DNA from 3 places in the Microbacterium alkaliflavum genome. Region 1 is predicted to be linked to each of the others. Evidence: predicted binding sites of a transcription regulator. Region 1 holds the regulator's gene; each other region holds the start of a gene.
The links. The regulator HrcA, encoded in region 1, represses chaperone genes, less so after heat shock. The targets are predictions, from matches to a motif close to TTNGCACTCGNNNNNNNCGAGTGCNAA.
Positions count from the first base shown of each region.

Region 2: a site for HrcA is predicted at 8,567-8,593, ahead of ACH3VR_RS00405 (Hsp20/alpha crystallin family protein). Genes of this name have one in related genera too.
Region 3: a site for HrcA is predicted at 3,428-3,454, ahead of groES (co-chaperone GroES). Genes of this name have one in related genera too.

Region 1 covers NZ_JBIQWL010000002.1:270,295-280,888, forward strand. Annotated here, with positions in the region: gene ybeY (rRNA maturation RNase YbeY) at 1-464, opposite strand, end outside; gene ACH3VR_RS06255 (PhoH family protein) at 461-1,492, opposite strand; gene ACH3VR_RS06260 (HIT domain-containing protein) at 1,536-1,883, opposite strand; gene ACH3VR_RS06265 (16S rRNA (uracil(1498)-N(3))-methyltransferase) at 1,907-2,638, opposite strand; gene dnaJ (molecular chaperone DnaJ) at 2,643-3,755, opposite strand; gene hrcA (heat-inducible transcriptional repressor HrcA) at 3,807-4,847, opposite strand; gene hemW (radical SAM family heme chaperone HemW) at 4,924-6,141, opposite strand; gene ACH3VR_RS06285 (DUF1990 family protein) at 6,141-6,791, opposite strand; gene lepA (translation elongation factor 4) at 6,802-8,649, opposite strand; gene ACH3VR_RS06295 (pyridoxal phosphate-dependent aminotransferase) at 8,673-9,839, opposite strand; gene ACH3VR_RS06300 (alpha/beta fold hydrolase) at 9,883-10,594, shown strand, end outside.
Region 2 covers NZ_JBIQWL010000001.1:76,113-86,706, forward strand. Annotated here, with positions in the region: gene ACH3VR_RS00355 (hypothetical protein) at 1-206, shown strand, start outside; gene panB (3-methyl-2-oxobutanoate hydroxymethyltransferase) at 182-1,072, opposite strand; gene panC (pantoate--beta-alanine ligase) at 1,104-1,952, opposite strand; gene ACH3VR_RS00370 (DUF2520 domain-containing protein) at 1,949-2,761, opposite strand; gene ACH3VR_RS00375 (hypothetical protein) at 2,835-3,047, opposite strand; gene ACH3VR_RS00380 (hypothetical protein) at 3,118-3,276, opposite strand; gene ACH3VR_RS00385 (amylosucrase) at 3,374-5,281, opposite strand; gene ACH3VR_RS00390 (VOC family protein) at 5,336-5,701, shown strand; gene ACH3VR_RS00395 (L-serine ammonia-lyase, iron-sulfur-dependent, subunit alpha) at 5,754-7,238, shown strand; gene ACH3VR_RS00400 (hypothetical protein) at 7,362-7,898, opposite strand; gene ACH3VR_RS00405 (Hsp20/alpha crystallin family protein) at 8,667-9,122, shown strand; gene ACH3VR_RS00410 (TetR/AcrR family transcriptional regulator) at 9,193-9,798, shown strand; gene ACH3VR_RS00415 (ABC transporter ATP-binding protein) at 9,872-10,594, shown strand, end outside.
Region 3 covers NZ_JBIQWL010000007.1:61,907-72,500, reverse strand. Annotated here, with positions in the region: gene tsaB (tRNA (adenosine(37)-N6)-threonylcarbamoyltransferase complex dimerization subunit type 1 TsaB) at 1-47, shown strand, start outside; gene rimI (ribosomal protein S18-alanine N-acetyltransferase) at 44-541, shown strand; gene tsaD (tRNA (adenosine(37)-N6)-threonylcarbamoyltransferase complex transferase subunit TsaD) at 538-1,629, shown strand; gene ACH3VR_RS17070 (hypothetical protein) at 1,626-2,201, shown strand; gene ACH3VR_RS17065 (THUMP-like domain-containing protein) at 2,211-3,398, opposite strand; gene groES (co-chaperone GroES) at 3,537-3,833, shown strand; gene rarD (EamA family transporter RarD) at 3,973-4,926, shown strand; gene ACH3VR_RS17050 (metal-sensitive transcriptional regulator) at 4,934-5,263, opposite strand; gene ACH3VR_RS17045 (heavy metal translocating P-type ATPase) at 5,260-7,455, opposite strand; gene ACH3VR_RS17040 (heavy-metal-associated domain-containing protein) at 7,452-7,664, opposite strand; gene ACH3VR_RS17035 (ABC transporter substrate-binding protein) at 7,872-9,152, shown strand; gene ACH3VR_RS17030 (ABC transporter ATP-binding protein) at 9,284-10,075, opposite strand; gene ACH3VR_RS17025 (ABC transporter ATP-binding protein) at 10,072-10,594, opposite strand, start outside.

The DNA of each region.
Region 1 (10,594 bases):
CGGCTTCGTCGACGTTCGGCGTGCTGGAAGCCCACGATGAGGTCTTTCTGCAGCCCGAACATCTCGCGCTCCTCCTCGGGCTCGGCGTGGTCGAAGCCGAGGAGGTGGAGCAGGCCGTGCGTCGTGAGCATGATGAGCTCGTCCTGCGTCGAGTGCTTGGCGGTGACGGCCTGCGTCTCGGCCACCTGCGGGCACAGCACGATGTCGCCGAGGAGGCCGGGAGGCGTCGGCATGTCCTCCGTGCCGGGCCGCAGCTCGTCCATCGGGAAGCTGAGCACGTCGGTGGGGCCGGGCTCGTCCATCCACTGCACGTGGAGGGCCTCCATCGCGCCTTCGTCGACGAGGACGATCGCGACGTCGGCGTCGGCGCTGACGTGCAGCTCGGCGAGGTTGTACTCCATCAGGCGCAGCAGCACGGTCTCGTCGACGGGCACGCCGGACTCGTTGTTGATCTCGATCGTCATGAGCGGCCTCGCTTCGGAAGGTGGTCGCGCGGACCGGCGGTGCGCGGTGCGGCGGCGCGCCGCTCCGCACGGTTGGCGAACTCGGATGCCTCGTCCCGCTCGCGTCGGGCGGCGAGCCGGCGCTCGTCGTACTCGCTGTACGCATCGACGATGCGTCCGACGAGTGTGTGCCGCACGACGTCCTCGCTCGTGAGGTACGAGAAGTGGATGTCGTCGATGCTGCCGAGCACGCGCGTCACGAGTCGGAGGCCGGAGGCGCCCTGGGGCAGGTCGATCTGCGTGATGTCGCCCGTCACGACCATGCGCGTGCCGAAGCCCAGGCGCGTGAGGAACATCTTCATCTGCTCGGGCGTCGTGTTCTGCGCCTCGTCGAGCACGACGAACGAATCGTTGAGCGTGCGCCCGCGCATGTACGCGAGCGGCGCGACCTCGATCGTGCCGGTCGCCATGAGCTTGGGGACGAGCTCGGGATCCATCATCTCGTTGAGCGCGTCGTAGAGCGGCCGCAGATAGGGGTCGATCTTGTCGTTGAGGGTGCCGGGCAGGAACCCGAGCCGCTCCCCCGCCTCGACGGCAGGCCGCGTCAGGATGATGCGGCTGACCTCCTTGCGCTGCAGTGCCTGCACGGCCTTCGCCATCGCGAGGTAGGTCTTGCCGGTTCCGGCGGGACCGATGCCGAAGACGATCGTGTTCTCCTCGATCGCATCGACGTAGGCCTTCTGGCCGAGGGTCTTCGGACGGATGACCTTGCCGCGCGACGACAGGATCGCCTCGCCGAGCACTTCGGACGGCCGCGGGCCGCCCTCGGTGCGCAGGATCCGGTTGGACGACGCGACGTCGGCTTCGCCCAGGTGCTGGCCGGCCTTCGTCATGGCCAGAAGCTCGTCGACGAGCGAGCGTGCGGCCGCGACGGCGGCGGCGTCCCCTGTCAGGGTGATCTCGTTGCCGCGCACATGCACGTCGACGTCGGGGTGCTCGCGCTCGACGACGCGCAGCAGCCGATCCTGCGGGCCGAGCAGCTGCACCATGGCAACCCCGTCGGCATAGACGCGTTCGACCGTGGGCGTATCGTCAGGCACCGAGTGTCTTCTCCTCCAGTCCTCCGGCGAGGACGTGTGCGTGCACGTGGAACACCGTCTGTCCCGCGTGCGGGCCCGTGTTGAACACGAGCCGGAAGTCGCCGTCGGCGTGCTCCGCGGCGACGGAGTTGGCGAGCCCGACGAGCTCGGAGAGCAGGTCGGGATCGCCCGCCGCCAGCTCGACGACGTTGCGATATTCCTGCGACTTGGTGATGACCAGCAGGTGCACGGGCGCCTGCGGGCGGATGTCGCGGATGGCGAATGCGTTCTCGGTCTCGGCGATGATCTCGGAGGGGACCTCCCCCTCCAGGATGCGCGTGAAGATCGAGGATTCGCTCATGCCGTCAGTCTAACGGCGGGCCCTCACCACCGGCCCAGGATCCCGCTCACGACGGCGATCGCGGCGGGGCCGGCGGTCGAGGTGCGCAGCACCGTGTCGCCGAGCCGCACGAGAGTCGCGCCGGCGGCTTCGAGCGCGTCGAGCTCCTCGCCCGCGAACCCGCCTTCCGGGCCGACGACGAGCACGATGTCGCTCGTGTCGGCGGGGTCGAGAGCAAGACCGGTGAGGCGCGCGTCGGCGGTCGGCTCGAGGACGACGACCCGGGATGCCGCGGCCCGCCGCTCCAGCTCCTTCGTGGACGCGAGCAGGCCGACCTCGGGCAGCCACGCGCGGTGCGCCTGCTTCGCGGCCTCGCGCGCGATCGTCGCCCACCGCGCGCGGCCCTTCTCGGCCTTCGCATCCCACCGCGAGACGCTGCGCGCCGACTGCCACGGCACGATCTCGTCGACGCCGAGCTCCGTCGCGGCCTGCACCGCGAGCTCGTCGCGGTCGCCCTTCGCGAGGGCCTGCACGAGCACGAGCCGGGGCGTCGGGGGCGGCACGTCGCGCCGCCCGACGATCCGCACGACGACCTCGACGGGCTGCACGCTCTCCACCTCGCCCGTGAGCCAGACGCCGCGGCCATCGCCGACCGTGACCTCCTCGCCGGGGCGCACGCGCCGGACGACCGCGGCGTGCTTGGCCTCGGCGCCCGTGAGCGTCACGGCGTCGCCGCGGCCGGCTGCGACGTCATCGACAAGGAAGTGCAGCGGCATCCGATCAGCCGTTCCGGAAGCGGTCGCGCAGCTTGGCGAACAGGCCCTGGTGGAACTCCGCGAGTCGCGGCGAGGGCGCCTTCGTGCGGCGCGCGAACTCCTCGATCAGCTGGCGCTCCTTGTGGTCGAGGCGCGTCGGGGTCACGACGTGCACGCCGACGCGGAGGTCGCCGCGCTGCGTGCCGCGCAGCGGCGTGATGCCGCGGCCCTTGATCGTGAGCACGTCGCCCGCCTGCACGCCGGGGCGCACTTCGAGATCGACGGGGCCGTCGAGCGACTCGATCGTCGTGGTCGTGCCGAGGATCGCGTCGGGCATCGACACCTCGAGCGTCGCCAGCAGGTCGTCGCCCTCGCGGCTGAAGATGTCGTTCGGCTGCACCGTGACCTCGAGATAGAGGTCGCCGTTGGGGCCGCCCGCGGGCCCGACCTCGCCTGAGCCGGGGAGCTGCAGGCGCAGGCCCGTCTCGACGCCGGCGGGGATGTCGATCGACACGGTGCGGCGTGCGCGCACGCGGCCCTGACCCTGGCAGGTCGCGCACGGGTACGGAATGGTCGTGCCGTACCCCTGGCACACGTTGCAGGGCTGGCTGGTCACGACGTTGCCGAGCAGGCTCCGCACCTGGCGCTGCACGTTGCCGCTGCCGTGGCAGATGTCGCACGTGACCGGGGAGGTTCCCGGCTGGCAGCACGATCCCTGGCACGTGTCGCAGAGCACGGCGGTGTCGACCTCGAGGTCCCGGTGGGCGCCGAAGACGACGTCCTTGAGCTCCAGGGTCACGCGAACGAGCGCATCCTGCCCGCGCTCGCGCCGCGAGCGGGGCCGGCCTGGGCGCCCGCCCGCGGCGGCTCCGAAGAACGTCTCGAAGATGTCGCCGAAGCCGCCGAAGTTCGCGCCGCCGCCGAACGGCGAGTCGCTGCCGCCCATGTCGTAGCGCGCCCGCTGCTCGGGATCGTTCAGCACGTCGTACGCGTGCGTCACGAGCTTGAAGCGCTCCGACGCCTCCTCGCTCGGATTGACGTCCGGATGCAGCTCGCGCGCGAGCCGCCGGTACGCCTTCTTGATCTCGTCCGGTGTCGCATCGCGCGAGACACCGAGGACCTCGTAGTGGTCAGCCACAATCGCCTTCCCGCCCGCGCCGTGCGCGGGATCGTCTGGTCGAGTCCGCCGTCAGCGGGCGTTCTCGTCGTCGTCGAGCATCCTGCTGAGGTAGCGGGCGACCGCCCGCACCGCCGCGAGGTTGCTCGGATAGTCCATGCGCGTGGGGCCCATCAGCCCGATGCGGGCGCGCGCTCCCGTCGCGTCGTAATCGCTTGCGACGACCGAAGCCTCGATGAGCCCGAACGAAGCGTTCTCCCGTCCGATGCTCGTCGCGAGACCGTGCTCATCGGCCACCATCTCGCTCATGAGCCGCAGCAGCGTCACCTGCTCCTCGATCGCCTCGAGGAGCGGGTAGATGCTGCCGCGGAAGTCGGACTCGCGGCGCGCGAGGTTGGCGGCACCGGCCATGACGAGCCGGTCCTGCCGGAACTCGTCCAGCTCCTCGGCGACGAAGCGCACGATCGCGATCGTGGCCGCGTCGTCGTGTCGGGTGGGGTCGTCGGCGGTGGAGAGGAACTCCTCGACCCGCTGCACGCCGTCGCGGACCGAACGGCCCACGATCAGGTCGCCGACGGTCGTGCGGGCGCGCGTGATGGTCGTCTCGTCGAGCTCGTGGCGGAGCAGCACGAGCCGCTGCGACACGCGACCGGTGTCGGTCACGAGGATCACGATGAGCCGGCCCGCATCGAGCGGCACGAGCTCGACGTGCGAGACGCTCGCACGCGCGAACGACGGGTACTGCACGAGGGCGACCTGGCCGGTGAGCTGCGTGAGGGCGCGGACGGTGCGAACGAGCAGGTCGTCGAGGTCGCCCGGGCCGTCGAGGAACGACGCGATCGCGTGGCGCTGCGCCGGCGTGAGGGGCCGCAGCTCGGCGAGATGGTCGACGAAGACGCGGTAGCCCTTGTCGGTGGGCACGCGGCCCGACGACGTGTGCGGAGCTGCGATGAGCTCCTCGTCCTCGAGGAGGGCCATGTCGTTGCGGATCGTCGCGGCGGACACGCCGAACGCGTGGCGCTCGACGATCGACTTGCTGCCGACCGGCTCGTGCGAGTCGACGTAGTCCTGCACGATCGCCCGCAGCACCTGCAGTCCTCGATCGGTGACCATCCCGCCCTCCTCACGCGCGATCCGCCTGGGCTGGCACTCCCAGGAGTGGAGTGCCAATTCTATCGGACCCGGCGGTCTAGTCGGTGAGGGCGCGCACGACGGCATCGGCGAGGAGCCGCCCGCGCCGCGTCAGCACGATCCGGCCGTGGAGCGCCGCGGGCCCCTCGACGAGCCCGTCCGCGATGAGTGCGGCGACGGCGTGCCTGCCCTCGCCGAGCAGTTCGGCGACCGGGAACCCCTCGCGGATGCGGGTGCGCAGCAGCACGCTCTCGAGGGCGCGGGCCTCGGCATCCGGTCGCTCCCGGCCCGCCGCCGGCGACTCGCCCATCGCGAGCCGCTGGGCATAGGCAGCGGGATGCTTGACGTTCCAGAACCGCACGCCGGCGATGTGGCTGTGCGCGCCCGGGCCGTAGCCCCACCAGTCGTGCCCCTGCCAGTACGCCAGATTGTGCCGCGAGCGGTGCGCATCGTCGCGCGCCCAGTTCGACACCTCGTACCATCCGAAGCCGGCGCCGCCGAGGAGGTCGTCGGCGAGCTCGTACATGTCGGCCTGCAGGTCGTCGTCGGGGGCGGGGACCTCGCCGCGGCGGATCTGCCGGGCGAGCTTCGTGCCGTCCTCGATGATGAGCGCGTACGCCGAGACGTGGTCCGGCTCGAGCGCGATGGCCGTCTCGAGCGAGGAGCGCCAGTCGGCGAGCGATTCTCCGGGCGCGCCGTAGATGAGATCGAGGCTCACGTCCAGCCCCGCTCCCCGGGCGGCGGCGACGGCCGTCGCGACGGCTTCGGGATCGTGCGTGCGATCGAGCGCCGCGAGCACGTGCGCGACCGACGACTGCATGCCGATCGACAGGCGCGTGACACCGGATGCCGCGAGCTCGGCCGCGACGGCATCCGTCACGGTGTCGGGATTGGCTTCGACCGTCACCTCGGCCCCGGCCGCGATGCCGAACGTGTCGCGCACGCCGGCGAGCATGCGACCGAGGTCGCCGGGCGGCAGGAGCGTCGGCGTGCCGCCGCCGAAGAAGACGGTGGTCGCAGGCCGCAGCCCGCCCGCGCCCGTGAGCACGCCCCGTGACAGGGCGACTTCGCGCAGGAGCGTGTCGGCGTATTCGTCCTGACGGGCGCCGCGCAGCTCGCCCGACGTGTAGGTGTTGAAGTCGCAGTAGCCGCAGCGCACACGGCAGAACGGCACGTGCAGGTACACGCCGAACGGCGTTGCCGGATCGACGCGGACCTCTGCCGGCAGCGCCCCGTCGGCCGGAGCGGGCTCGCCGATGGGGAGTGCGGAGCCCATCAGGCGGGGGTCGAGTACAGCGGCGAGATCGCGCGGAGGTAGCGCGTGAACAGCTCGCGGCGACGCCGGCGCGCCATGGCCGGCAGCATCCGGTACAGGAACGAAGCGGGGCGATCGAACGCCCGCACCGTGAACCACACCTCGTCGTTCTCGAGCCAGTCGAGCATGAACGACTCCTCGCCGCTCACCTTCGAGCCGTCGACCGTGCCGAGGGCGAAGCCCACGCGGCGCGGCTCTTCGACGGCGAAGATGACGCGGAGCTCGCCGTCGGCGTTGTAGCCCTTGACGCGGCCCTCTACGACGATCGTCGTTCCGGCGGCGACGTACGGCGTTCCGTCGGAGTCGAACCGCTGCTCGGCCTCGCTGCGGCTCGGCTTGACGGGGTTGCCCTCGGCGTCGAAGCTCACGCCCGAGTACATCGGGCCGGATGCCGGGCGCACGTCCTTGATGCGGAGCCCCGCCCCGCGAAGCGCCGCCCACGACAGGAGCGCCTCGCTCGCCGTGGCGAACCGGGCGTCACCGCTGCCGATGCGCCACGACTCCTCCGCCGGGAAGCTGCGCTCCGGTGGATACTGCATGAGATCCGGTGCCTGCGTCGCCCCGACGGCGGCGTAGTCGACGGTCTCGTCCTTGAACGTTCCGCGGCGCATGGGTTCCAGGCTACTTCTGCTTGCCCTCGACATCTCCTGAGAGCGCGGCGATGAACGCCTCCTGGGGGACCTCGACGCGACCGACCATCTTCATGCGCTTCTTGCCCTCCTTCTGCTTCTCGAGGAGCTTGCGCTTGCGGGTGATATCACCGCCGTAGCACTTCGCGAGGACGTCCTTGCGCATCGCGCGGATGTTCTCGCGCGCGATGATGCGCGCGCCGATGGCGGCCTGGATGGGGACTTCGAACTGCTGGCGCGGGATGAGCTTGCGCAGGCGCTCGGTCATCATCGTGCCGTAGGCGTAGGCCTTCTCGCGGTGCACGATCGAGCTGAAGGCATCCACCTTGTCGCCCTGCAGCAGGATGTCGACCTTCACGAGGTCGGCTTCCTGCGAGCCCGCGGGCTCGTAGTCGAGGCTCGCGTAGCCCTGCGTGCGCGACTTGAGCTGGTCGAAGAAGTCGAAGACGATCTCGCCGAGCGGCATGTTGTAGCGCAGCTCGACGCGCTCCTCGCTGAAGTACTCCATGCCCAGCAGCTGTCCGCGCCGGCCCTGGCAGAGCTCCATGACGGTGCCCACGTAGTCCTTGGGCAGCAGGATCGCCGCCTTGACCATGGGCTCCGACACGGATGCCACCCGCCCGTCGGGGTACTCACTGGGGTTCGTGACCGTGACGTGCTCGCCGGTGTCGGTCAGCACTTCGTAGATCACCGAGGGGGCCGTCGTGATCAGGTCGAGGTCGAACTCGCGCGAGAGGCGCTCGGTGATGATCTCGAGGTGCAGGAGGCCGAGGAACCCGCAGCGGAAGCCGAACCCGAGCGCGACCGAGGTCTCGGGCTCGTACTGCAGCGAGGCGTCCGAGAGCTTCAGCTTGTCGAGGGCTTCGCGGAGGTCGCTGTAGTCGCTGCCGTCGATCGGGTAGATGCCCGAGAAGACCATGGGCTTGGGGTCGGTGTAGCCGGGGAGCGCCTCACTCGCAGGCTTGCGCAGATTCGTGATCGTGTCGCCGACCTTCGACTGGCGCACGTCCTTCACGCCGGTGATGAGGTAGCCGACCTCGCCGACGCCGAGGCCCTTCGAGGGGGTCGGCTCGGGGCTGGACACGCCGATCTCGAGGAGGTCGTGGGTCGCCTTCGTCGACATCATCTGGATGCGCTCGCGCGGCTCGAGCTTGCCGTCGACCATCCGCACGTACGTCACGACGCCGCGGTACGAGTCGTAGACCGAGTCGAAGATCATGGCCCGGGCCGGTGCGTTCGCGTCGCCCGTGGGGGCGGGGATCTGCTCGACGATGCGGTCGAGGAGCGTCTCGACGCCCATGCCCGTCTTGCCGCTGACCCGCAGCACGTCGTCGGGGTCGCCGCCGATGAGGTTCGCGAGCTCGGCGGCGTACTTCTCGGGATCGGCGGCGGGAAGGTCGATCTTGTTGAGCACCGGGATGATCTGGAGGTCGTTCTCCAGTGCGAGGTAGAGGTTCGCGAGGGTCTGCGCCTCGATGCCCTGCGCCGCGTCGACGAGGAGGATCGCGCCTTCGCAGGCCGCGAGCGAGCGCGAGACCTCGTACGTGAAGTCGACGTGGCCGGGGGTGTCGATCATGTTGAGGGCGAAGGTGCCGGCATCCGTGGCCCACGGCATGCGGACGGCCTGCGACTTGATCGTGATGCCGCGCTCGCGCTCGATGTCCATGCGGTCGAGGTACTGCGCGCGCATGTCGCGCTCGGCGACGACGCCCGTGATCTGCAGCATGCGGTCGGCGAGGGTCGACTTGCCGTGGTCGATGTGGGCGATGATGCAGAAGTTGCGGATCGCCTCGGGAGCCGTGGCAGACGGCTCGAGGGGCTTCAGGGCGCGCGGGGACATATCCGGCCCAGTCTACCGGGGGGTCACGCCTCAGCCCGTGCCGCGAGGGATGCCGGGGCCGGGAGTCGGCTGAGTCCTTCCAGCAGATCCTCCCGGCGCGCAGCGCAGCACACTCGGATCCATCCCTCGCCGGTGCGGCCGAAGGCACTGCCGGGCGCGACGGCGACGCGCTGCTCGTGCAGAAACCGCTCCGCCCACGCCGCGACGTCGCCGTCGCTCGAGTGCGACACGTCGATCCAGAGGTAGAAGGCGCCGGTCGGCGTGAGATATCTGAAGCCGCGTTCGTCGAGGAGCGCCGACGCGGCGGCGAGGTTGTCGCGGTAGTGCGTCGCGGCGGCGCGCACGTGGTCCTGGGGGCCCGAGATCGCCTCGAGCGCCGCGTATTGCGCAGGCATGTCGACGCAGGAGACCGCCGACTCCTGCACGCGCAGCATCGTCGCGGTCAGGCCCTTGGGCGTCACGAGCCAGCCGACCCGTGCGCCCGTCATGGCGTAGGTCTTCGATGTCGAGAACACCGAGAAGACGCGGTCGTCGGTGTCGAGCGCGGCGGGGCTCGCGTGCGGGATCCCGTACGTGAACGCCTCGTAGCACTCGTCGCTGAGCACCCACAGGTCGTGGCGCGCGGCGAAGGCCAGAAGTGCGGCGATCGTCTCGGGCTCGAACGTCGACCCGAGCGGATTCGACGGCGAGTTGACGATGAGCAGCCGTGTGCGGTCGGTCACGAGCGCCTCGAGCTGGACGAGATCGGGCTGGAAGCCCTTCGCGGGAGCCAGCTGGTACGGCACCGGCACTGCGGAGAGCATGTGGGCGTTCATCGTGAACGTCGTGTAGCCGGGATCGGGCACGAGCACCTCGTCGCCGGGCGCGAGGGTCATCGCCATCGCCTGGTGCAGCGCCTGCGTCGCGCCCACGGTCACCCACACCTGCTCGACGTCGGGGCGGAACCCGTTCACGGCGGCGAGCTTCTCCACGATCGCGCGGCGGAGGGGCGGGATGCCGCCGTTCGGCGCGTACCGCGTCTGGCCGGCCTCCCACGCCCGCGCCGCGGCGGCACGGATCGCGGGTGCGGGCTCCTCCCCCGGCTCGCCGACGGCGAGGATGATGGCGTCCTCGAGGCGCAGCGCCTGCTCGAGGATGTGGCGCACCCCCGAGCCGGGCATGCCGAGGATGTGTTCAGCGAGTCGAGGCATGCCGTCAGCCTACGGAGCGCGCCGCGCCTCGTACGCTGGCACCATGACCGTCCAGGTGGTCCTCGTCCACGGCATCCGGACGTCTGCGACGATGTGGCGGTCGCAGGTCGAATATCTCACCGCACGCGGCAATCCCGTCAGGGCCGTCGACCTCCCCGGCCACGGTGCGCGCATGAGCGAGGGGTTCACGCTCGAATCGGCGTTCGCTGCGATCGACGATGCGGTTCGGGATGCCGCGACCCGCGGTCCCGTCCTGCTGGCGGGGCACTCGATGGGCGGCCTGCTGTGCATCGAGTACGTCGGCGCCGAGGAGCCTCCCCCCGTCGCGGGGTTCATCGCGGCATCCTGCACCGCCATCCCCCGCGGTATCGGCCTGCAGACCTACCGCTTCCTCGCCCGCCGGTTCGATGCGCTCCCCGACCGGGGAATGTGGCTCACCAACCAGGTGCTCGATCGCACGCTGCCGGCCGAGACGCGCCCCGACTTCGGCGCGGGAGGCTACGCCTTCGACACGCAGGACCTCGCGCTGCGCAGCCTCTCCGTGCTCGACCTGCTCGCGGCGCTGCGCCGTATCGACGTGCCGCTGTGGTTCATCAACGGGCAGTACGACCAGCTCCGCGTCAACGAGAGGCTCTTCCTGCGCCTCGCGAAGCACGCCGAGCTCGTCGTCGTGCCCCGCACGTCGCACCTCGTCACGGCGATGCGCCCGCAGGTGTTCAACGCGCTGTTGGAGGTCGCGCTCGCGACGCTCGAGG
Region 2 (10,594 bases), on a different contig from region 1:
ACAAGCTCGGCGTCGTCGTCAAGGGCGAGCCCGGCGAGGCGCTCCTCGAAGGCATGCAGCAGCTCTGGGGACTCAAGGGACTCTCGGCGCACGATCTCGCAGCCGCGCTCGCCGACGGTGGTCCCTGGGCGCACCTGCTGCGGTTCGCCCACACCGATCCTGAGCGGAAGGATGCCGGGGGCTACTCCGTCACGGTCGTCGGCTGATCGCCGAGCAGCTCGCGCAGCCTGGCCACCTCGTCGGGGGTCGTCGAGTAGCCGTGCTCCGGCGCGGGGTAGGCGTGCGAGCGCACATCGGCGGCGTACGCGGAGACGCCCGCGACCATGTCACTGCGCAGATCGGCGTAGCGCTTGACGAATCGTGCGGGCTGGCCGTCCCAGATGCCGAGGAGGTCGTGGAACACGAGCACCTGCCCGTCGGTCCCTGGCCCGGCGCCGATGCCGATGACCGGGATGTCGAGCGTCGGCGTGATGAGGTCGGCGACGTCCGACGGGATCGCCTCGAACACGAGGGCGAAGCATCCCGCGTTCTGCAGGGCGAGCGCGCTGCGGGCGAGCTCGAGGCCGGCCTCGGCGGTGCGGCCCTGAGAGCGATAGCCGCCGATCGACACCGCAGTCTGCGGCGTGAGCCCGACGTGGCCCATGACGGGGATGCCGGCTGCGACGATCGCGCGGGCGCGATCGACGGTCGTGCCGCCGCGCTCGACCTTGACGGCGTCGCAGCCGGTCGTCTTGACGAAGCGCTGCGCTGTCGCGACAGCCTGCTCGTCGGAGAGCTCGTACGAGCCGAACGGCAGGTCCGCCACGAGCAGCGGTGCCGTCAGCCCTCGACGCACGGCCGAGGTGAGCACGAGCATCTCCTCGACCGTGATGGGCACCGTGCTGTCGTAGCCGAGCACCGTCATGGCACCCGAGTCGCCCACGAGCACGATGTCGACGCCCGCGGCGTCGGCGATCTGGGCGCTGGGGTAGTCGTACGCCGTGACCATGACGATCGGCTCGCCCCGCTCCTTCTGCCGCGCCAGCGACGCGAGCGACACCTTGGAACGGGATGCCTCGGGCCGCGCGCTCATGCGCGCACCGAGGTGGTCGGGGACTGGCGCATCAGTGCACCTCCAGGATCCGGTTGTCGATGAGCCGCGCGGAGCCGACGCGGGCGGCCACGGCCAGGAGCGCCGTGCTCTCCACGCGGTCGAGCGTGTGGAGATCGTCGGGGGAGCGCAGGTCGAGATACTCCGGCTCGATCCCAGCCGCGGCGAGCACGGCCCGCGCCGCGTCGAGCACGTCGCCGGCCCGGGTCTCACCGCGGGCGACGGACTCTTCGGCCGCCGTGAGTGCGCGATTGAGCGCCGTCGCCTGCTGTCGTGCGTCCGCGTCGAGGTATACGTTGCGCGAGCTCATCGCGAGCCCGTCCGCTTCGCGCACGATGGGGCACGCGACGATCCGCACGGTCATGTCGAGGTCGCGCACGACGCGCCGCACGACGAGCACCTGCTGGGCATCCTTCTGCCCGAAGTAGGCGGCGTCCGGCGCCACGATCTGGAACAGCTTCGTGACGACCGTCGCGACCCCGTCGAAGTGGTGCTCACCGCGGGACGCGCCGCACATCACCTCGGTGAGGCCCGAGACGTGGATGTTCGTCGCGAAGCCGGTCGGATAGACCTCGTCGACGGGCGGTGCGAACAGCACGTCTGCGCGCGACTCTTCGGCGAGCCGCGCGTCACGCGCCTCGTCGCGCGGGTAGGCGGCGAGGTCTTCGTTCGGACCGAACTGCGTCGGATTGACGAAGAGCGACACGACGACGAGGTCGCTCTCGGCGCGGGCCTGGCGGATGAGCGACAGGTGTCCCTCGTGGAACGCCCCCATCGTGGGCACGAGACCGACGATCTTCCCGCGATCCCGGGCAGCGGCGACCTCCGCGCGGACCTCGGTGCGGGTGCGGACGATCTTCACGAAGCGGTTTCCTTCCGGGCGGTGAGGGCGGGCGCGGGGCCGGCAAGCGCGCGGGTCCCCTCTGCGAGGGCGCGGGCGTGCTGGGCGAGCACGCGGGTGCGGTCCGCGAGCACGTCGAAGAGGTCGAGCAGCTCGGGGGCGTCGGCCGCGACGGCCGCTCGCTGACGGGAGACGGTCTGCTCGTCGCCGCGCGCGATGGGCCCGGTGAGCGCCGCCTCAGGCCCGTTCGCGGCCCAGTTCTCGACGGTGCCGCGTACGAGCGGGGCGAAGAGGGTCCGCGCGTCGCCGGGTGCGAGCCCTGCGGCACCCGCGAGCCGTTCGGCGGCCGACTGCAGCGTGACGAGGTAGTTCGAGGCGAGGGATGCGGCGGCGTGGTAGCTCGCGCGGGCCTCGTCGTCGATCGCGAACGGGGTCATCCCGAGCGTGCCGGCGAGCCACGCGGCGGCGTTCGTCGCCTCGGGCGTGCCGCCCGCGATCGCGCATCCGAGACCCTGGAACTGTGGCAGGTCCTCGTGGCCCAGGAACGAGCCGAGCGGGTGCAGCCCGAAGTCAGCGTTCGCGTCGGCGAGCGTCGTGGCGCCCGACGTGTGTCCGACGAGGCGCGCGTGCGGGCGGGCGGCGTGCGCAGCATCCCGGATCTCCGCGTCGGGAACGCACAACACTGCGATGTCCGCGTCTTCGACCGGTGTGCCCCGGCCAGTGGGGCCCTGCACGGCGACCCCCGCCGTGCGGAGCGCTCGGGTGAGAGCGGTGCCGAGCCGTCCTGCGCCGACGACGCTCACGCGGAGAGGGGAGGAGGCAGTGGGCATGGCGGAGGGTGTGGATCGGGGTGTGCGATCCACGGTAGTCCTTTGTGGACCGGGTGCAGAATCGCGGGCCGCGCTAGCGCCGCTGCTCTATCGCCGACGCCGTGATCGGCACCGCGACGGCCGCCGCGATCATCAGGAGTCCCACCACGAAGACCAGCGCCTGGAACGCGGGCAGCGAGAACGAGATGCCGAGGATGATCATGCCGCCCACCAGCAAGATCCCGTAGAGCACGAACAGCAGCATCAGCAACCTCCGCAATCCGCCGTCATCGGCGCTCGCCAGCACGTGCTCTCATCGTGCCCGCAAGGCGCGAGGGAGTCCAGTACCGGACTCCCTCGCGTCGTGGGCGGTGCGATCAGGCGCCGCGTCTGATGTAGCGCATCAAGCCGATGATGATGGCGACGATCAGGATGACGATGCCGACCCAGAGCAGGAACTTGGCGGCCGATACGAACACGCCGAAGAGAAGCAGGACGACTCCGACGATGAGCAGAACTACAGCTAGTGCGGTCATGGTCTGACTCTGGCCCCGGTCGCGCGAATCGGGCACCCCCTTGAGGTTGCGTCGCGTTTGTGCAAGCAGGCAACGTATGGCGTGATCCGTGGGCCGATCACCACAACGGGCGCACGCGCAGCCAGGCGAATCCGTGCGCAGGAAGGTCGAACCCCTCTTCGAGATCGTGCGGCATGCCCGTCACGACGTCGACGGTCCCGCGGGCGAAGCCGGAGAGCGTGAGCGGGTCGACATGCACCGCCTCGTCTCCCACGTTGGCGAGCACGAGGATGCGGTCGGCGAGCAGCTCGACGCCCGGTCGCTGGAACGCGACGACCGACGCGTGCGGGGTGTCGAACCGCAGGAGCGTGTTGCCGGCCAGCTCATCCGTCGCCTGGCGCACGTCGATGAGCCGGGTGAGGCGCTGGAAGACGCGTCCGGCGGGGGTCGCGACATCAGTCCTCTGCTCGTAAGCCTCGGCAGGACGGCGCGGGCGATGCACCCAGCGGCTGTCACCGGCGGTGTCGGGATCGTCGGCATAGGCGTAGTCGTTGAGCTGCGCCACTTCGTCGCCGAGGTAAAGGAGCGGGATGCCCCCCGTCGACAGGGCGAGGGCGTGGGCGAGCACGACACGGTCCTCACCGCCGTCGTCGCCCGCCTCGATGCCGGCGAGCGACGCCGTCGTGCCTGTGACACGGGCGTCGCCGGTCTTGAGGTTCTCCTGGAACGGCACCCCGCGCGCGAACGTGCCCGGGAGGCGGCCGACGTAGAAGTCGTTGAGGAAGCGGCGGTGCGGGTAGCCGTCGATGCCGAGGGCTGCGGCATCCTCGTCGGCGAACGTCCAGCCGATGTCGTCGTGGCTGCGCACGTAGTTGACCCACGCCGTGCCATCGGGCAGGGCGTGCCGCTCGTCGAGGGCCTTCTTCAGCAGACGCCCGTCGCGTGTCGCGAGCGCCTCCCACGTGAGCGCCATCTGCAGCGGGTTGTAGGAGAGCTGGCACTCCGCGGGGGAGATGTACTCGATCACCTCGTCGGGGTGCACGATCGCCTCCGACTTGAACAGGAGGCTCGGCGCCGCCATGCGCAGCACGGCGTTGAACGCCTGCAGCAGGAGGTGCGCCTCGGGCAGCGACTCGCAGGAGGTGCCGAGGCGCTTCCAGATGAAGGCGACGGCGTCCATCCGCAGGATCTCGACCCCTTGGTTGGCGAGGAAGAGCATCTCGCCCGCCATCGCGCGGAAGACGGCGGGGTTGGCGTAGTTGAGGTCCCACTGGAAGTGGTAGAACGTCGCCCAGATCCAGCGCCCGTCGTCGAGCTGCACGAACGCGCCGGGATGGTCGTCGGGGAAGATCTCGCGCACCGTCTGCTCGTAGGCGTCGGGCATAGTGCGGTCGGGGAAGATGAGGTAGAAGTCTTCGAACCCCTCGTCGCCGGCGATGGCCCTCTGCGCCCACCCGTGCTCGTTGCTCGTGTGGTTGAAGATGAAGTCCACGACGAGCGAGATGCCCGCGAGGCGGAGGTCGGCGGCGAGCTCGGCGAGCTCCTCCATCGTGCCGAGCGCCGGATTCACACGCCGATAGCTCGAGACGGCGTACCCGCCGTCGCTGTTGCCCTCGGGGCTCTCGAAGAGCGGCATGAGGTGCAGGTAGGTCAGGCCCAGCTCCTGGAAATACGGGATCTGATCCCGGATGCCGGTGAGCCCGCCTGCGTACCGGTCGACATAGCAGACGCCGCCCAGCATGCGCTGCGACTGGAACCAGTCCGGATCGGCGTCGCGCAGATCGTCGCGCGCCTTGAGCTCGAGCGGACGAGCCTGCCAGCTCGCCGCGGCGAGGGCGATGACGTCGGCGAGTGCCTCGCGGCCGTCGCCGCGATCCCCGTAGAGCCGGCGGAACAGGGCGTGCAGTCGCGGAAAGTGGGCGTCGAACCTTTTCTGGAACGCCTCTTCGAAGGCGCCGACGTGCTGCTCGGTGTGCGCCCTGGCGAATGCCGCGGCGGCCTGGACGTCTTCGTCGAGCTGGGTCATGTCCACCTCCGTGCCGTGATGCTAGCGTGAGGCCCGGCATCCCCGGGAGGCTTCATGGAACTGGTTCAGATCGCGCAGCACGCTGACGACCTGACGCGCGCTGCGGCGTTCTACTCGCAGCTGCTCGAGTCCGAGCCGACGGGACTGTTCGACCCGCCGGGACTCCTCTTCTTCGACCTCGACGGCGTTCGGCTGCTCCTCGACCGGAACGCGCCCTCGTCATTGGTCTATCTGCACGTCGAGAACGTGCACGAGACGATCGAGCGGCTCGGCCCGGGGGTCGAGGTCCTGTCGCACCCGCACGTCATCTTCACGCACGAGGACGACACCCTGGGGCCCGCCGGACACGAGGAGTGGCAGGCCTTCATCCGCGACTCGGAGGGGAACACCGTCGGGCTCGTGGCCTTCCAGCCGCGCTGACGTCTTGCCACCCAGAGGCCTGTACTGAACGATCGTTCAGTAACCTGGAGTGGTGAGCGCCTATGTCTCGGCGTTCGAGCTGTTCTCCATCGGCGTAGGACCCTCGAGCTCCCACACGGTCGGACCCATGCGTGCGGCCCGCGACTTCGTCATCCGTCTCGGTGAGACGGATCTCCTCGAGCGTGCGGTGCGCGTCACCTGCACCCTCTGCGGCTCGCTCGGCGCGACCGGCATCGGCCACGGCACTCCCGACGCGGTCGTCGCAGGGCTGCGCGGCGAAGACCCGGCGACGGTCGAGCCCGACGCGGTGCGCCGCGCGTGGAGCGACTGGCCGGGTGGGCGGCTGCTCCTGGCGGGAACCCACGAGGTCGCGTTCGCGAAGGACGACGTCGTCTTCGCGCCGCGGACGCGGCTGCCGGGGCATCCCAACGCCATGACCCTCGCGGCGCTCGATGCCGCCGGCGCGGTTCTCGCTGAGGAGACCTACTACTCGATCGGCGGCGGATTCATCCGCCGAGAGGGCGAGGCGCAGAGGGTCGCGGCGCATCCCTTCCCGCTCGCGTTCGACAACGCCGAGGAGCTCCTCGCGATCTGCGACGAGCACGGCCTCACGATCGCCGAAGCCGCGCGCATCAATGAGGAGGCGCTGCGCACCGAGGCCGAGGTCGCCGCGGGACTCGACGCGATCTGGGACGCCATGGCCTCCTGCATCGACGCGGGGCTCGCCGCCGACGGCGAACTGCCCGGGATGCTGCGCGTCAAGCGCCGCGCCGCCTCGATCCGGCATCAGCTCGACGACGCCTCGTCGGCCGGACACCGTGAGCTGCCCGGCGAGTGGCTCGGCGCCTTCGCCCTCGCGGTGAACGAGGAGAACGCCTCGGGCGGACGAGTCGTCACCGCCCCGACGAACGGCGCAGCCGGCATCCTCCCCGCTGTCGCGATGTACTGGTGGCGCTTCCTCGCCGACTCGGGCCTCGGCGTCGGCAACGCCGTCACGCCGCACGGCGAGCTCGTCGGCAGCGCCTTGCTCGGCTTCGGTCTCGGCGAGGCTGCGGTGGACGTCGTGGACGACGAGATCGTCGCCGAAGCGAACCGCCGGCGCGGCATCCGTCGTTTCCTGCTCACCGCGACCGCGCTGGGTTCGCTCTTCAAGGCCAACGCCTCGATCTCGGGTGCCGAGGGCGGCTGTCAGGCCGAGGTCGGCTCGGCGTGCGCGATGGCGGCGGGCGGGCTCACGGCCGTCATGGGCGGCACGAACCGCCAGATCGAGAACGCCGCCGAGATCGCGATGGAGCATCACCTCGGCCTGACGTGCGACCCGGTCGGCGGGCTCGTGCAGATCCCGTGCATCGAGCGCAACGCGATCGCGGCGTCGACGGCCGTGACCGCGGCACGCCTCGCCCTGCGCGGCGACGGCAGCCACTACGTCTCGCTCGACGCCGTCGTCGAGACGATGCGCCAGACGGGCATCGACATGTCGACGAAGTACAAGGAGACGAGCGAGGGCGGCCTCGCGGTGAACGTCATCGAGTGCTGACCCGGCTCATGTCGTGCTCACTTGCGTCGTTTTGCGTTGCACCGCGCACATCGCCGCAGCTCAAGCGCAAACGCGTCGTTTCGGTTGCGGCGTTTGGTGCGCGGCCGCGCCAAACGGCGCAACTCAAACGGGTGAAGTGCCAGGCCGCCATCCCGCGTTCGTCAGCGCGGCGCGCACACGCTCCACGGCGACCTGCGAATTCGGGTAGAGGTGCTCGGCGGTGATCCTGACGACGGTCCAGCCTGCCTCGCGGCAGAGGTCGTGCTTGAGGATGTCGCGGTTCCATTGCCTGGCGTCCGTTCGGTGGTGGTCGCCCTCGTATTCGACGAGCACGTGCCACTCGGGGTAAGCGATCTCCGTCCAGCCGATGCGTCGGCCGTTCCGGGCGAACACATCGAAGTCGAGCGCCGGATCGGGGAGCCCTTCCTCTGCGAGTGCAAGCCTCAAATGAGTCTCCGGGCGGGATGCCGCACCCACGCGTACGAGGCCGATTGCAGCCTTCAGCTTGGCGATGCCCTCGCGGCGGCCGGCGGCCACAGCGGCTTCCAGCTCCTCGAGGGTCGAGGGAGGCGCCTGATGAGACCCGTCGCGGGCGCGAGGTCGGTTGAGAATCGCGTCGCCGGCTGCGACGAGATCACGCAGCGAAAGCGTCGTTGCCAATTGCGCCCACGTCGAGGCAGGTGAGGCGACACGGAGCCCGGTGGGGGTGCGCACGCGCACCAACCCGGGTCTCAGTTGGTGGCCCGCGATTCCTCGCCCACTCGGTGCTCGATGTGGTGAGAGCACGCTGACGTGTGCGGTCCCGGCGCATCCGGTGGGGAGCGGGATCCCCCACACGATCGCCGCGCTCGCATGGGAGAAGAAGACGTGCCGGGGCAGTCGGGCGGCGAGCGCGCGGAGCCTCCGCAGTTCCGCTGATTCTCCGGGCGTGTCGCCTTCGTCCCCGAGAACCATCCGGACCCCCCAGAACGGGGCGAGGAGGTCCCGTCTTCGCAGCCGTGCTCGACTCGCACCGGATTCGAGAGCGGATGCCACGGAGAATTCGCCGCCGAGGCGGCCCGGAAGGTCAGTCATCCCCCGAGGCTCGGGGCGGCCACGCCTCGGCCTGCACTCATCCAGCGAGTCTGTGGAGGGTGGCACGCGCGCGGGGTCTGGGGAGGAGCGCGCCCGCCCTTCAGTTGCGCCGATTGGCACCCGCGTCTGCCAATCGCCGCAAGCGAACAAACAGGTCGAGCGTTTGGTTGCGCCGATTGGCGATCCCCACTGCAAATCGCCGCAACCGAGCGTGCGGGGCACACCCAGAAGGAGTGTTCGCCGTGCGCGAACCGTTGGCACTCTCGGGGTTTGAGTGCTAAATTGAACGTAGTTGAGTCGAGTCGACTCAAGTTCACAAGACCACAAGGAACACCCCGACAGAAGGAGAGAGAAATGGCCCAGTACGACCCGTTCCGCGACCTCGACCGCCTCGCTTCGAGCCTTCTCGACACGCGCCGCGGACCCCGCCGCATGCCGATGGACCTCTACCGTGACGGTGACCACTACGTCCTCACGGCCGACATGCCCGGCATCGACCCGGGGTCGGTCGATATCGACGTCGACGGGCAGCTGCTCACGATCCGCGCCGAGCGCACCCTCACCACCGGCGAGGGCGTGAAGTGGATCACGCGCGAGCGCGAGGCGGCGAGCTTCCTCCGCCAGCTCAACCTCGGGCAGGGTATCGACACCGAGCGCATCACGGCGAACTACAACAACGGCGTGCTCAGCGTCACGATCCCCGTGAGCGAGAAGGCCAAGCCGCGCAAGATCGAGGTGACGTCGGATGCCGAGCAGCCGACGATCCTCGCGCACGAGAGCCACGACGAGCCGCAGCCCGTCGAGCAGTGAGCTGACTCTTCCCACCGGCGCCGCCCCGAGTCCGAAGACTCGGGGCGGCGCCGCGTTCTAGGCTGACGCCATGCCCGAGTACGCCGTGCCGACACCCCGTCGCCGGGGCCGCCCGCGCGGAGGAGAGTCGGGCACCCGGGACCGCATCCTGGGCTCGGCCGTCGACGAGTTCGCCGAGCACGGGTACGACGGTGCGACCATCCGCGGCATCGCGACGCGAGCGGGTGTCGACTCTGCGCTCGTGCACCACTACTTCGGCACGAAGGCCGACCTGTTCGCCGAGGCCGTCGGTGCGCCCATGCGGCCCGACGTCGACGTGCCCGCGATCCTGGCGGGTCCGCGCGACGAGCTGGGCGAGCACCTCGTCCGCTACGTGCTCGAGGCGTGGGAGCGGCCCGACGTGCGCAAGCGCGGTGTCGTGCTCCTGCGCTCGGCGCTCGGCAACCGCTTCGCGACGCCCCTCCTCGCCAGCTTCCTCTCGCGGGAGCTGCTGGGCCGCATCGCCGCCGAGCTCGACGTGCCCGACGCCGAGCTGCGCGCGAGCCTCGTCGCGTCGCAGGTCGCGGGCCTGCTCATCGCACGGCATGTGCTCAAGCTGCCGGCGGTCGCGTCGGCGTCGGTCGACGAGCTCATCGCGCGCATCGCGCCGACGGTGCAGCGGTACCTCACGGAGTGAGCCTTGACGTCGATCACACCGCGGAGGACTATTCATCACATGATGAATAAGGGGGCGATCGGAGGTGCTCGCCGTGGCTGAGGGCAACGCCGTCGAGGTGCGCGGACTGCACGTGCGCCGCGGCACCACCGAGGTGTTCAAGAGTATCGATCTCGACATCCCGCGCGGCCAGATCACGGGCCTCATGGGTCCGTCCGGCTGCGGCAAGACGACCCTCATGCGCTCGATCGTCGGCGTGCAGAAGATCGCGGGCGGCACCGTCACGGTGCTCTCCGATCCCGGCGGCACGCAGGTGCAGCGTCGCCGCGTCTCGTACGACACGCAGGCCGCGTCGGTGTACGGCGACCTGACGATCCAGCAGAACCTCCGCTACTTCGCCCGGCTGATCGGCGCGCCGACCTCCGACGTCGACCGCGTCATCACGCAGGTCGGGCTCGCCGACCAGGCCAAGCAGACCGTCGATTCGCTCAGCGGCGGGCAGGAGAAGCGCGTGTCGCTCGCCGTCGCGATGCTCGGCACGCCGGAGCTGCTCGTGCTCGACGAGCCGACCGTCGGCCTCGACCCGCTCCTGCGCTCCGAGCTGTGGGAGATCTTCCGCGGCGTCGCCGAGGCGGGTGCGACCATCGTCGTGAGCAGCCACGTGATGGACGAAGCCCTCCGCTGCGACCGCATCGTGCTGCTGCGGGCCGGGCGCATCATCGCCGACACGACACCCGCTCGCCTGCTCACCGACACGGGGGAGTCGGATCCGGATGCCGCCTTCCTGGCGCTCATCGAAAGGGATGCCGCGGCCTCG
Region 3 (10,594 bases), on a different contig from region 1:
CGCCCGATGTGACGCCCTCCGCGGGGCCCAAGCGGGTGACGGCATGAGCCTGCGCCGCGCGACGCCCGACGACCTCGCCGCGATCATGACGCTCGAGCGCGCGTCGTTTCCGACCGACGCGTGGTCGGACGCCATGATGCGCGAGGAGCTCGCGTCGCGGCACGGCTGCTACGTCGTCGACGAGGAAGCGGGCCGGGTCATCGGCTACGCGGGCCTGCGCGCGCCGCAGGGGTCGAGGGATGCCGACATCCAGACGATCGCGATCGCGGAAGCCGCGCGGGGCCGGGGTCGCGGACGCGCGCTGCTCGAGGCGCTCCTGGTCGAGGCATCCACCCGCGACGTGCAGGAGGTGTTCCTCGAGGTGCGCGCCGACAACCCCGTCGCGCAGGCTCTCTACGCCTCCGAGGGCTTCGCCGAGGTCGGCCGCCGCCCGCGCTACTACCAGCCGGACGACGTCGACGCCGTCGTCATGCGCCTCGATCTCGGCGGCTGGTCGACGGCGCGCAAGAACGACCCGGAAGACGCGGGAGCGTGCACGTGACCCTTCGACAGGCTCCCGAGGCATCCGAGCCCCTCGTGCTCGGCATCGAGACGAGCTGCGACGAGACCGGCATCGGGATCGTCCGCGGCCGGACGCTGCTTTCCAACACGATCGCGAGCTCGATGGACGAGCATGCCCGGTACGGCGGCGTCGTTCCCGAGGTCGCCGCCCGCGCGCACCTCGAGGCCCTGCAGCCCTCGATCGAGGCGGCGCTCACCGAATCGGGTGTCGCGCTCACCGACGTCGACGCCGTCGCCGTGACATCCGGCCCGGGGCTCGCGGGCGCCCTCATGGTCGGCGTCGGCGCAGCCAAAGCCCTCGCGGTATCCCTCGACCGGCCGCTCTACGCCGTCAACCACCTCGTGGGCCACATCGCCGCCGACATCCTGGATGCCGGCGCCCCGCCCCTCGAATACCCCACCGTCGCGCTGCTCGTGAGCGGCGGGCACACGTCGCTCCTCCTCGTGCGCGACCTCACGACCGATGTCGAGCTGCTCGGCGAGACGATGGACGATGCGGCCGGCGAGGCCTTCGACAAGGTCGCCCGCCTCCTCGGGCTGCCCTATCCCGGCGGCCCCGAGATCGACCGGGCGGCCGCCGTGGGCGACCCGAACGCCATCCCCTTCCCGCGTGGGTTGTCGCGCGCATCCGACATGGCGAAGCACCGCTACGACTTCTCCTTCTCGGGCCTCAAGACCGCGGTCGCGCGCTGGATCGAGCTGCGCCAGGCGGCGGGCGAGACGATCCCGGTCGCCGACGTCGCCGCCTCCTTCCGCGAGGCCGTCGTCGACGTGCTCGTGACGAAGGCGCTCGCGGCCTGCCGCGATCACGACGTGCCCCGGCTCCTCCTCGGGGGCGGTGTCATCGCCAACAAGCGCCTGCGCGACGTGGCGATCGAGAGGGCGGATGCCGCGGGCGTGACCGTCCGCATTCCGCCGCTGTCGCTGTGCACCGACAACGGGGCGATGATCGCAGCGCTCGCATCGGAGCTCATCATGTCGGGCCGGCCGCCGTCGACGCTCGCCTTCGGCGCCGACTCCACGCTGCCCGTGACCGAGATCCAGGTCGCGCAGGAGGCCGTGGCATGACCGGACCGCGCGACGACGACGGGGCCGAGCCCGCCGCCTCGCCGTCGCCGTCGCCGTCGGCGCAGGCGCCGCGCACCCCGGCCCCGACCACCCCGCCGCCGACCCCGACCACCCCGCCGGCGGCCCCGCTCGCCCGACAGCCGTCCGCGACGACCCAGCCGCCGTCGCCCGATGTCGCTGAGGTGTCATCCGAGTCGGTGCTGCCCGGCGCGCATCGCGGCGGATTCTCGCGCCTGCCCACGGCGCCGGTCGAGATCACGACCCAGTCGGCTCCCGCCGAGCCCGAGAGCGAGCCGATCGACATCCGCTGGGCGATGCCCACCCCGGAGGCGCCGCGACGGGGCGTCGGCGGGTGGGCGCTCCTCTTCTCGATCCTGGGACTCGTCGTCTCGCTCTTCGTCGGCTGGGGCTTCCCGCTGGGCATCGCCGGCATCGTGGCCGGCATCATGGCGCTCCGCCGTCCGCTCGAGAGCCGCGCGGTCGCCGTGTGGGCGATCGCGCTGGGCGCCCTCTCGATCCTCTACAGCGCGGGGTGGCTGCTGTTCGCCGCCGTCGCGTCGGGGCTCATCTGAGGCCTCTGCTCAGACGCGGTCGGCCAAAAGCGCGACCCGGCGCTTGCCGATCCGGGTCATGATGAGCGTCGCCGACCCGGCGCCGCGCAGTGCGAGGGACTTCCGCAGGACGGCCGGGTCGATGTCGACGCCGCGCTTCTTGATCTCGAGGCGCCCGATGCCGCGGTCGCGCAGCGCCTTCCCGAGCCTCTTCGTGTCGGCGGGCAGCTCCTCGCGCACGCGGAACGATGCGACGAACGGACTCGTGAGGGCGGCATCCGACGTCAGATAGGCGATGTGGTCATCGAGCATCCCGGCCTTCAGCGACCGCGCGACGTCGCCGATGAGCCGCGCACGGATCACGGCGCCGTCGGGCTCGTGCACGAAGGCGCCGAGTGGCCGCACGGGCTCGTCCTCGGCATCCCCTTCCGCCGTGAGCTCCGCCGCGGCGTCGCCGCGGACGACGAGAGCCGACCGGCGCACGCCGTCGCGCGCGAGCGCGCCCGACCACAGCACGAGCTCGATCGTCGATCCGTCGGCGCTGACCCACTGCGCCTCGACGTCGTCGGGGATGAGCGCGCGGTCGAGGGCCGGTCCGAGCTTGACGCCGGCGGGATGCCGCGCCGCCAGGTCGAACACCCACTCGAGCGACGGCGACCAGTCCTCGGGACGCGTGCGCGAGGTCTCACCGTGTCCGGCGGTGCGGCGGGCGGGGTCGAGCCACACGGCGTCGACACCGGCGAGATCGACGTCCTCCGCACGGGCGCACCGCACGCTCACGTCGTCGCCGAACGGCGCGAGGTTGTACGCGGCGATCGCGGCCGTCACGTCGTCGGCGTCCACCGCGAGGACGCGCAGCCCGAGCGCCGCGAGGCCCAGCGCGTCGCCCCCGATGCCGCACCCGAGGTCCGCGACGGTCGTGATGCCGGCATCCCGGAACCGCGCCGCGTGCCGCCCGGCGATCGAGAGCCGCGTCGCCTGCTCGAGTCCCGCGCGCGTGAAGAGCATGCGCTCGGCGAAGCCGCCGAACTTCGCCTGCGCGCGTACGCGCAGGCGGGACTGGCCGACGACGGCCGAGACGAGGTCGGGGGAGTGCCCGGCTGCGCGCAGGCGCGAGACCGTCCGCGCGACGTCGTCGGCGCTCTCGATGGGCGGAAGCTCGTCCAGAAGGCGCAGTCCCTCAGGCGTCAGCAGTGCCGTGAGCTCGGCCAGGTCCATGTCGCCAGCGTATTGCCGTATGACGCTGATTGGCACTCACGTTGCGTGAGTGCCAGCGGCCCGCCTAGACTGATTCAGCACTCGCCGCCCGTGAGTGCTAACGAGTCTTGAAGTCTCAAGGAAAGCAGAGGTAGACCCGTGTCGGTTTCCATCAAGCCGCTCGAGGACCGCATCGTCATCAAGCAGGTCGAGGCCGAGCAGACCACCTCGAGTGGCCTCGTCATCCCCGACACCGCCAAGGAGAAGCCCCAGGAGGGCGAGGTCGTGGCGGTGGGCCCCGGCCGCATCGACGACAACGGCAACCGCGTCCCGCTCGACGTCGCTGTCGGCGACCGCGTGATCTACAGCAAGTACGGCGGCACCGAGGTCAAGTTCGGCGGTGACGATTTCCTCGTCCTGTCGGCTCGCGACGTGCTCGCGGTCGTCGTCCGCTGAGGACTGCACTTTCTGGAAAGACCCGGATGCTTCGGCATCCGGGTCTTTTCGCATATCGGGGTGGCAGGAATCGAGCCGTGGTCGGCAGGCACGGGATGCCTCGCGCGGCCGCCGGGCCCGATCGTCGTCCTAGGCTGAGGTGGTGAGCTCCGACCCCTCCCGCGAGCACGCGCTCGGCGGCGTGTACGCGTTCATCGCGTACGTCATGTGGGGGTTCCTCCCGCTGTACTTCCTCCTCCTCGCGCCCACCGGCCCGTTCGAGGTCGTGGCATGGCGCATCCTGCTCTCGCTCGCTTTCTGCGCGATCCTCCTGACGGTCACGCGCACGTGGCCCAAGCTCGTCGCGATCCTGCGCAACCGCCGGCTCGTGGTCTGGACGATGGTCGCCGGCGCGCTCATCTACGTCAACTGGCAGGTCTTCCTCATCGCGACGCTGACGGGGCACGTCGTCGAGACGAGTCTCGGGTACTTCATCAACCCGATCGTCACGGTGCTCCTGGGCGTGCTGGTGCTGCACGAACGGCTGCGGATCACGCAGTGGGTGGCGCTCGCGATCGCCGCCTCGGCCGTTGTCGTGATCATCCTGGGGTATCAGGCGTTCCCGTGGATCGCCTTGTCGCTGGCCTTCAGCTTCGGCTTCTACGGCCTCGTCAAGAAGCAGATCGGCCCCTCGGTCGACGCGATCAGCGGTCTCACGCTCGAGTCGCTGTGGCTGACGCCGATCGCGATCATCCAGCTCGTCGTCGTGTCGCTCACGGTCGGCCTGTCGATGGGCCAGGGGACCCCGCTGCACACCGTGCTCCTGAGCCTGGCCGGTGTCGTCACGGCCGTGCCGCTCCTGCTCTTCGCGGCGGGCGCGCGCCGTGCGCCCCTCACGCTCATCGGGATCCTGCAGTTCGCCGCGCCGATCCTGCAGTTCATCATCGGCGTCTGGGTGCTCGGCGAGCCGATGCCGCCGGAGCGCTGGATCGGCTTCGCCCTCGTGTGGGTCGCCCTCATCCTCCTGACCGTCGACTCGGTCGTCGCCGCCCGCCGTGCGCGCACGTCGCGCATCGTCGACGACGCACCGTCCGACGTCGCCGAGCTCACCTGACGGCGGGTCAGCGCACGAGCCGCGCGATCGCCTGCGTCGCCTCGGTGATCTTCGCGTCGGCCTCGGGCCCGCCGAGCCGCGCCGCGTCGACGACGCAGTGCCGCAGGTGGTCGTCGAGCAGTCCGACGGCGACGGCCTCGAGCGCGGAAGTCAATGCGCTGATCTGCGTGAGGATGTCGATGCAGTACTTCTCGTCCTCGACCATCTTGTGGATGCCGCGCGCCTGCCCCTCGATGCGCTTGAGGCGATTGAGGTACTTGTCCTTGTCGGTGATGTAGCCGTGGTGCGCGGAGTGATCGTGCACGGGCGTGCCCGAAGGCGTGTCTGCGAGGGTCATCGCGTCTCCTTCACGAGGTCGTCCGCATGGCTGCGGAAACGCCGCAGCAGCAGGCTGTTGCCGACGACGAAGGCGCTCGAGAACGCCATCGCCGCACCGGCGATCATGGGGTTGAGCAGGCCGAGCGCCGCGAGCGGGATCGCCGCCACGTTGTAGGCGAAGGCCCAGAACAGGTTGACGCGGATCGTCCGCAGCGTCGAGCGCGACAGCCGGATGGCGTCGCCCGCGCTGCGCAGGTCGCCGCGGACGAGGGTCAGATCGGATGCCTCGATCGCGGCATCCGTGCCCGTGCCCATCGCGAGGCCCAGATCGGACTGCGCGAGCGCGGCCGCGTCGTTGACGCCGTCGCCCACCATCGCGACCGACCGGCCCTCCGCCTGCAGCTCGCGCACGACGGCGACCTTCCCGGCCGGCAGCACCTGCGCGATGACCCGGTCGATCCCGACCTCGGCGGCGACCCGCCGCGCGACGGCTTCGTTGTCGCCCGTCAGGAGCACGGGCTCCAGACCCAGGTCGCGCAGCTGGGCGATCGCGGCAGGACTGGTCGGCTTGACGCCGTCCGCGACGGCGAGGATGCCGCGCACCGCGCCGTCCCAGGCGACGACGACCGTCGTGCGACCTTCGGCCTCGAGGCGCGATGCCTCGGCGTCGAGCACGCCGTCGAGCGTCAGCGCCCAGTCGGCCAGCATGGCGCGGCGGCCCACGACGACCGCGTGGCCGTCGACGACACCCGCAACGCCCGCTCCCGGCAGGTTCTGGAAGGACTCGGGCTCGGGCAGGACGTCGCCCGCCGCACGCGCGATCGCCCGGGCGACGGGATGCTCCGACGCGTCCTCGAGGGCGCCCGCGAGCCGCAGCAGCTCGGCGCGATCGACGCCGGGCGCGGCGATGACGTCGGTGAGCGACATCCGCCCCGTCGTGACCGTCCCCGTCTTGTCGAGCACGACGGTGTCGGCGGCGCGTGTCGACTCGAGCACCTCCGGGCCGCGGATCAGGATGCCGAGCTGCGCGCCGCGGCCGGTGCCGACGAGCAGCGCGATGGGCGTTGCGAGGCCGAGCGCACACGGGCACGCGATGATGAGCACGGCGACCGCGGCGCCGAAGGCGTCGGCGGCAGGCGCGCCCAGCAGGAGCCAGACCACGAGGGTGACGATCGCGATGCCGATGACGACCGGCACGAAGACGGCGGAGATGCGGTCGGCGAGCCGCTGCACGGCCGCCTTGCCGGACTGGGCCTCTTCGACGAGTTTCGCCATCCGCGCGAGCTGCGTATCGGCGCCGACACGAGTCGCACGCACGACCAGTCGCCCGCCGACGTTGACGGTCGCCCCGATGACGCCGTCGCCGGGTGCCACCTCGACGGGAACCGACTCGCCGGTCACGGTCGAGGCATCCACCGCGGACGTGCCCGACACGACGACGCCGTCGGTCGCGATCTTCTCGCCGGGCCGCACGACGAACTCGTCGCCGACCCGCAGCTGCTCGACGGGCATGCGCACCTCGGTGCGCGTTCCGGTGAGCAGGTCGGAGCGGAGCACGGCGACGTCCTTCGCGCCGACCTCGAGGAGGGCGTGCAGCGCGGCGCCCGCCTGACGCTTCGAACGCACCTCGAAGTAGCGTCCTGCGAGCACGAACATCGTGACGCCGGCCGCGACCTCGAGGTACATGTGGCCCATGCCGCCGAGGACGATGGCGTAGACGGACCAGAGGTACGCGGCCGAGACGCCGACGGAGATGAGGGTGTCCATCGTGACGGCGCCGTGACGCAGGTTGATCCACGTGGCCTGGTGGAACGGCCACGCGGCCCACGTCACGACCGGTGTCGCGAGCACCAGTGCGACCCACTCCCACCCGGGGAACTGGAGCGCAGGGATCATCGACAGCAGGATGACGGGCACCGCGAGGACGATGGATGCCACGAGCCGCCGCCGGAGCGAGACGAGCTCGGGCTCCGCGTGGTGGGCGTGCTCGTGCACGGGCCGCGGGAGCGCGGCACCGTAACCGGTCTTCTCGACCTCGGCGATGAGCGCATGCGGGTCGAAGCCTGCCGGCGCGACGATGTGCGCGCGCTCGGTCGCGAAGTTGACCGAGGCCTCGACCCCGTCGAGCCGGTTGAGCCTCTTCTCGACGCGCGCGGCGCACGAAGCGCACGTCATGCCCGAGATCTCGAGCTCGATCGCGTGATCGGTCATGCCACCCGCACCGCCTCATAGCCCGCCTCGTCGACGGCCGCGATCACGTCTTCATCGGCCACATCCGTCTGCGATGTGACCAGCAGCCGGCCGGATGCCGCGCTGACCTCCACGGCTTCGACGCCGCGGACAGCCGTCACCTCGCGCCGCACGCTCGCTTCGCAGTGTCCGCAGCTCATCCCTGTCACGAGGTACTCGTTCATCATCATGATCGGCTCCTTTTGCGTTGATACCCCTAGGGGGTACCACTCTCAACCGTATACCCGTCAGGGGTATTCCGGGGCCGTTTGTAACGATCCGGTCGCGTTACACATCGTTAACGAAAGGCAATACACAAGAGACCGGCTCCCGATTAGGTTTAGTGCACTGGGGCGGCACCCGAGCCGTGCCCGCGTCCCTACACAGCAAGGAGCAAAATGAGCGTCTTCCACCGCTCGCGTAAGGCCGGGGTCCTCGGCGCCATCGCGATCGCCGGCGCCAGCGCCCTCATCCTCGCCGGATGCTCCGGCGGCGGATCGGGCTCGGAGTCGAGCGCAGCGCCGTCCGAGAACGTCGATCTCAGCCTGAAGATCGGCACCATCCTTCCGCAGACCGGAACCCTCGCGTTCCTCGGCCCGCCCGAGGAGGCCGGTGTCGGCCTTGCCGCGCAGGACATCAACGACGCCGCCGTCGGCATCACGATCCCGGACATCATCTGGGGCGACTCTGGTGACACCGACAACAAGGCCTACGCGACGACCATCCAGAAGCTCATCTCGGAGGGCGTCTCGGCTGCCATCGGCGCCGCCTCGTCGGGTGTGACGAAGCTCTTCCTCGACGACGCCGTCGCTGCGGGCATCATCACCTTCTCGCCGGCCAATACGTCGCTCGATTTCACCAACTGGGACGACAACAACCTCTACTGGCGCACGGCTCCGTCCGACACGCTCCAGGGCGAGGTCCTCGGCAACCTCGTCGCCGAGGACGGCCACGAGAACGTCGCGGTCCTGTACCAGAACGACTCCTACGGCACGGGCCTGAACAAGGTGTTCCAGGACACCTTCACGGGCGCGGGCGGAAAGATCGTCGCGGAGCAGTCGTACAACACGGGCGACACGACCTTCGACGCGCAGCTCAGCGCGCTGCTGGCCTCCAACCCCGACGCCATCGTCCTGATCACGTTCGACCAGATCTACACGATCGGCCCGGCGCTCCTGGCCGCGGGCTACCCCGCCAAGAACCTGTACCTCGTCGACGGCAACCTGAAGAACTTCGGGTCCGACGCGAAGTGGCCGGCCGGCGTGAGCATGGAAGGCGCCAAGGGCACGACGCCCGCCGGACCCTCCACGCCGAAGGACTTCCAGTCGCGGCTGAACACCTACTGGACGGGCGAGGGCAACACCGCGCTCACGGACTTCTCGTACTCCAACGAGTCGTACGACGCGGTCGTCCTGCTCGCGCTCGCCTCGCTCGCCGCGAACTCGACCGACCCGGCCGACATCGCGAGCAAGCTCCAGGAGGTCTCGGGCGGCTCGGGTGACGGCAAGAAGTGCACGTCGTTCAAGGAGTGCGCCGACATCATCCTCGGCGGTGGCGTCGCGGACTACGACGGCTTCTCCGGTCCGATCACGTTCGACGAGCACGGTGACCCCACCGAGGCCACGGTCGGCATCTTCCAGTACGGCGCCGACAACCTCAACAAGCGCATCGACCAGTAAGTCGACTCGCAGCGAAGGGCCCCGGAGCGATCCGGGGCCCTTCCGCGTCGAGGGCGGTCCGACGGGCCCGCACAGAAGAGAAGAGCGGATGCCGCAGCATCCGCTCTTCTGTTCTTGTCTGTGCAGTCGGGTCAGTCCGCGTCGGCGCCGAGGCTGCCGAGGTAGAGCCCGATGACCTTCGGGTCGTTGAGCAGCTCCCGGCCCGTGCCTTCGTAGGCGTCGCGGCCCTGGTCGAGCACGTAGCCGCGGTCGCAGATCTGCAGGCAGCGGCGCGCGTTCTGCTCGACCATGATCGTCGTGACGCCCGCCTTGTTGATGTCGGAGACGCGGATGAACGCGTCGTCCTGACGGACGGGGCTGAGGCCCGCAGAGGGCTCGTCGAGGAGCAGCACCGACGGATCCATCATGAGCGCGCGGGACATCGCGACCATCTGCCGCTCGCCGCCGGAGAGCGAGCCCGCGCGCTGCTTCAGGCGCTTGCCGAGCTCGGCGAAGATGCCTGTCACGAACTCGAGGCGCTCGGAGTAGCGCCTCGGGTTCTGATACAGCCCCATCTGCAGGTTCTCCTCGATCGTCAGCGAGGGGAAGACGTTGTTCGTCTGCGGCACGAAGCCGACGCCGCGCTGCACGAGCCTGTCGGACTTGAGGCCCACGACGCTCTCGCCGTCGACCGTGATCTCGCCGCTGCGCACCTTGACCATGCCGAAGATCGCCTTGAGCAGCGTCGACTTGCCGGCGCCGTTGGGGCCGATGATGCCGATGAGCTCGCCCTTGCGCGCGACGAGGTTGGCGCCGTTGATGATGTTGATGCCGGGCAGGTAGCCGGCGAGGAGGTCGGTGACCTGCACGACGACCTCGTCGGTCTCCACCGTGCCGGTCGAGGCGCCCAGGTCGGGCGTGGAGCCCGTGGAAGCGTCGGTCATCTGTTCTCCTCTTCGGCCTCGGCGATCGATGCGGCCTCTTCGTCCCTGATCTCCTCGAGCAGCTCGAGGGCGGACGTGTCGAGCTCGCCTGCGACGCGGTGCGTCACGACGCCGAGGTCGACGTCCTGGTGGCTGCCGAGATAGGCGTCGACGACGGCCTGGTCCTGCATCACGGTGTCGGGCGGGCCCTCGGCCACGACGCGGCCTTCGGCCATGACGACGACCCAGTCGGCGATGTGACGCACCATGTGCATGTCGTGCTCGACGAAGAGCACCGTCATGCCGAGGTCTTTCAGATCGAGGATGTGGTCGAGCAGAGACTCGGTGAGCGCGGGGTTGACGCCTGCCATCGGCTCGTCGAGCATGACGAGCGTCGGGTCGCTCATGAGCGCCCGCGCCATCTCGAGGAGCTTGCGCTGGCCGCCCGACAGTGACGCCGCGTAATCGTCGGCCTTCGCGTCGAGCTTGAAGCGGCGCAGCAGGTCGACGGCCTTGTCCTCGATGTCGGAGTCCTGCCTG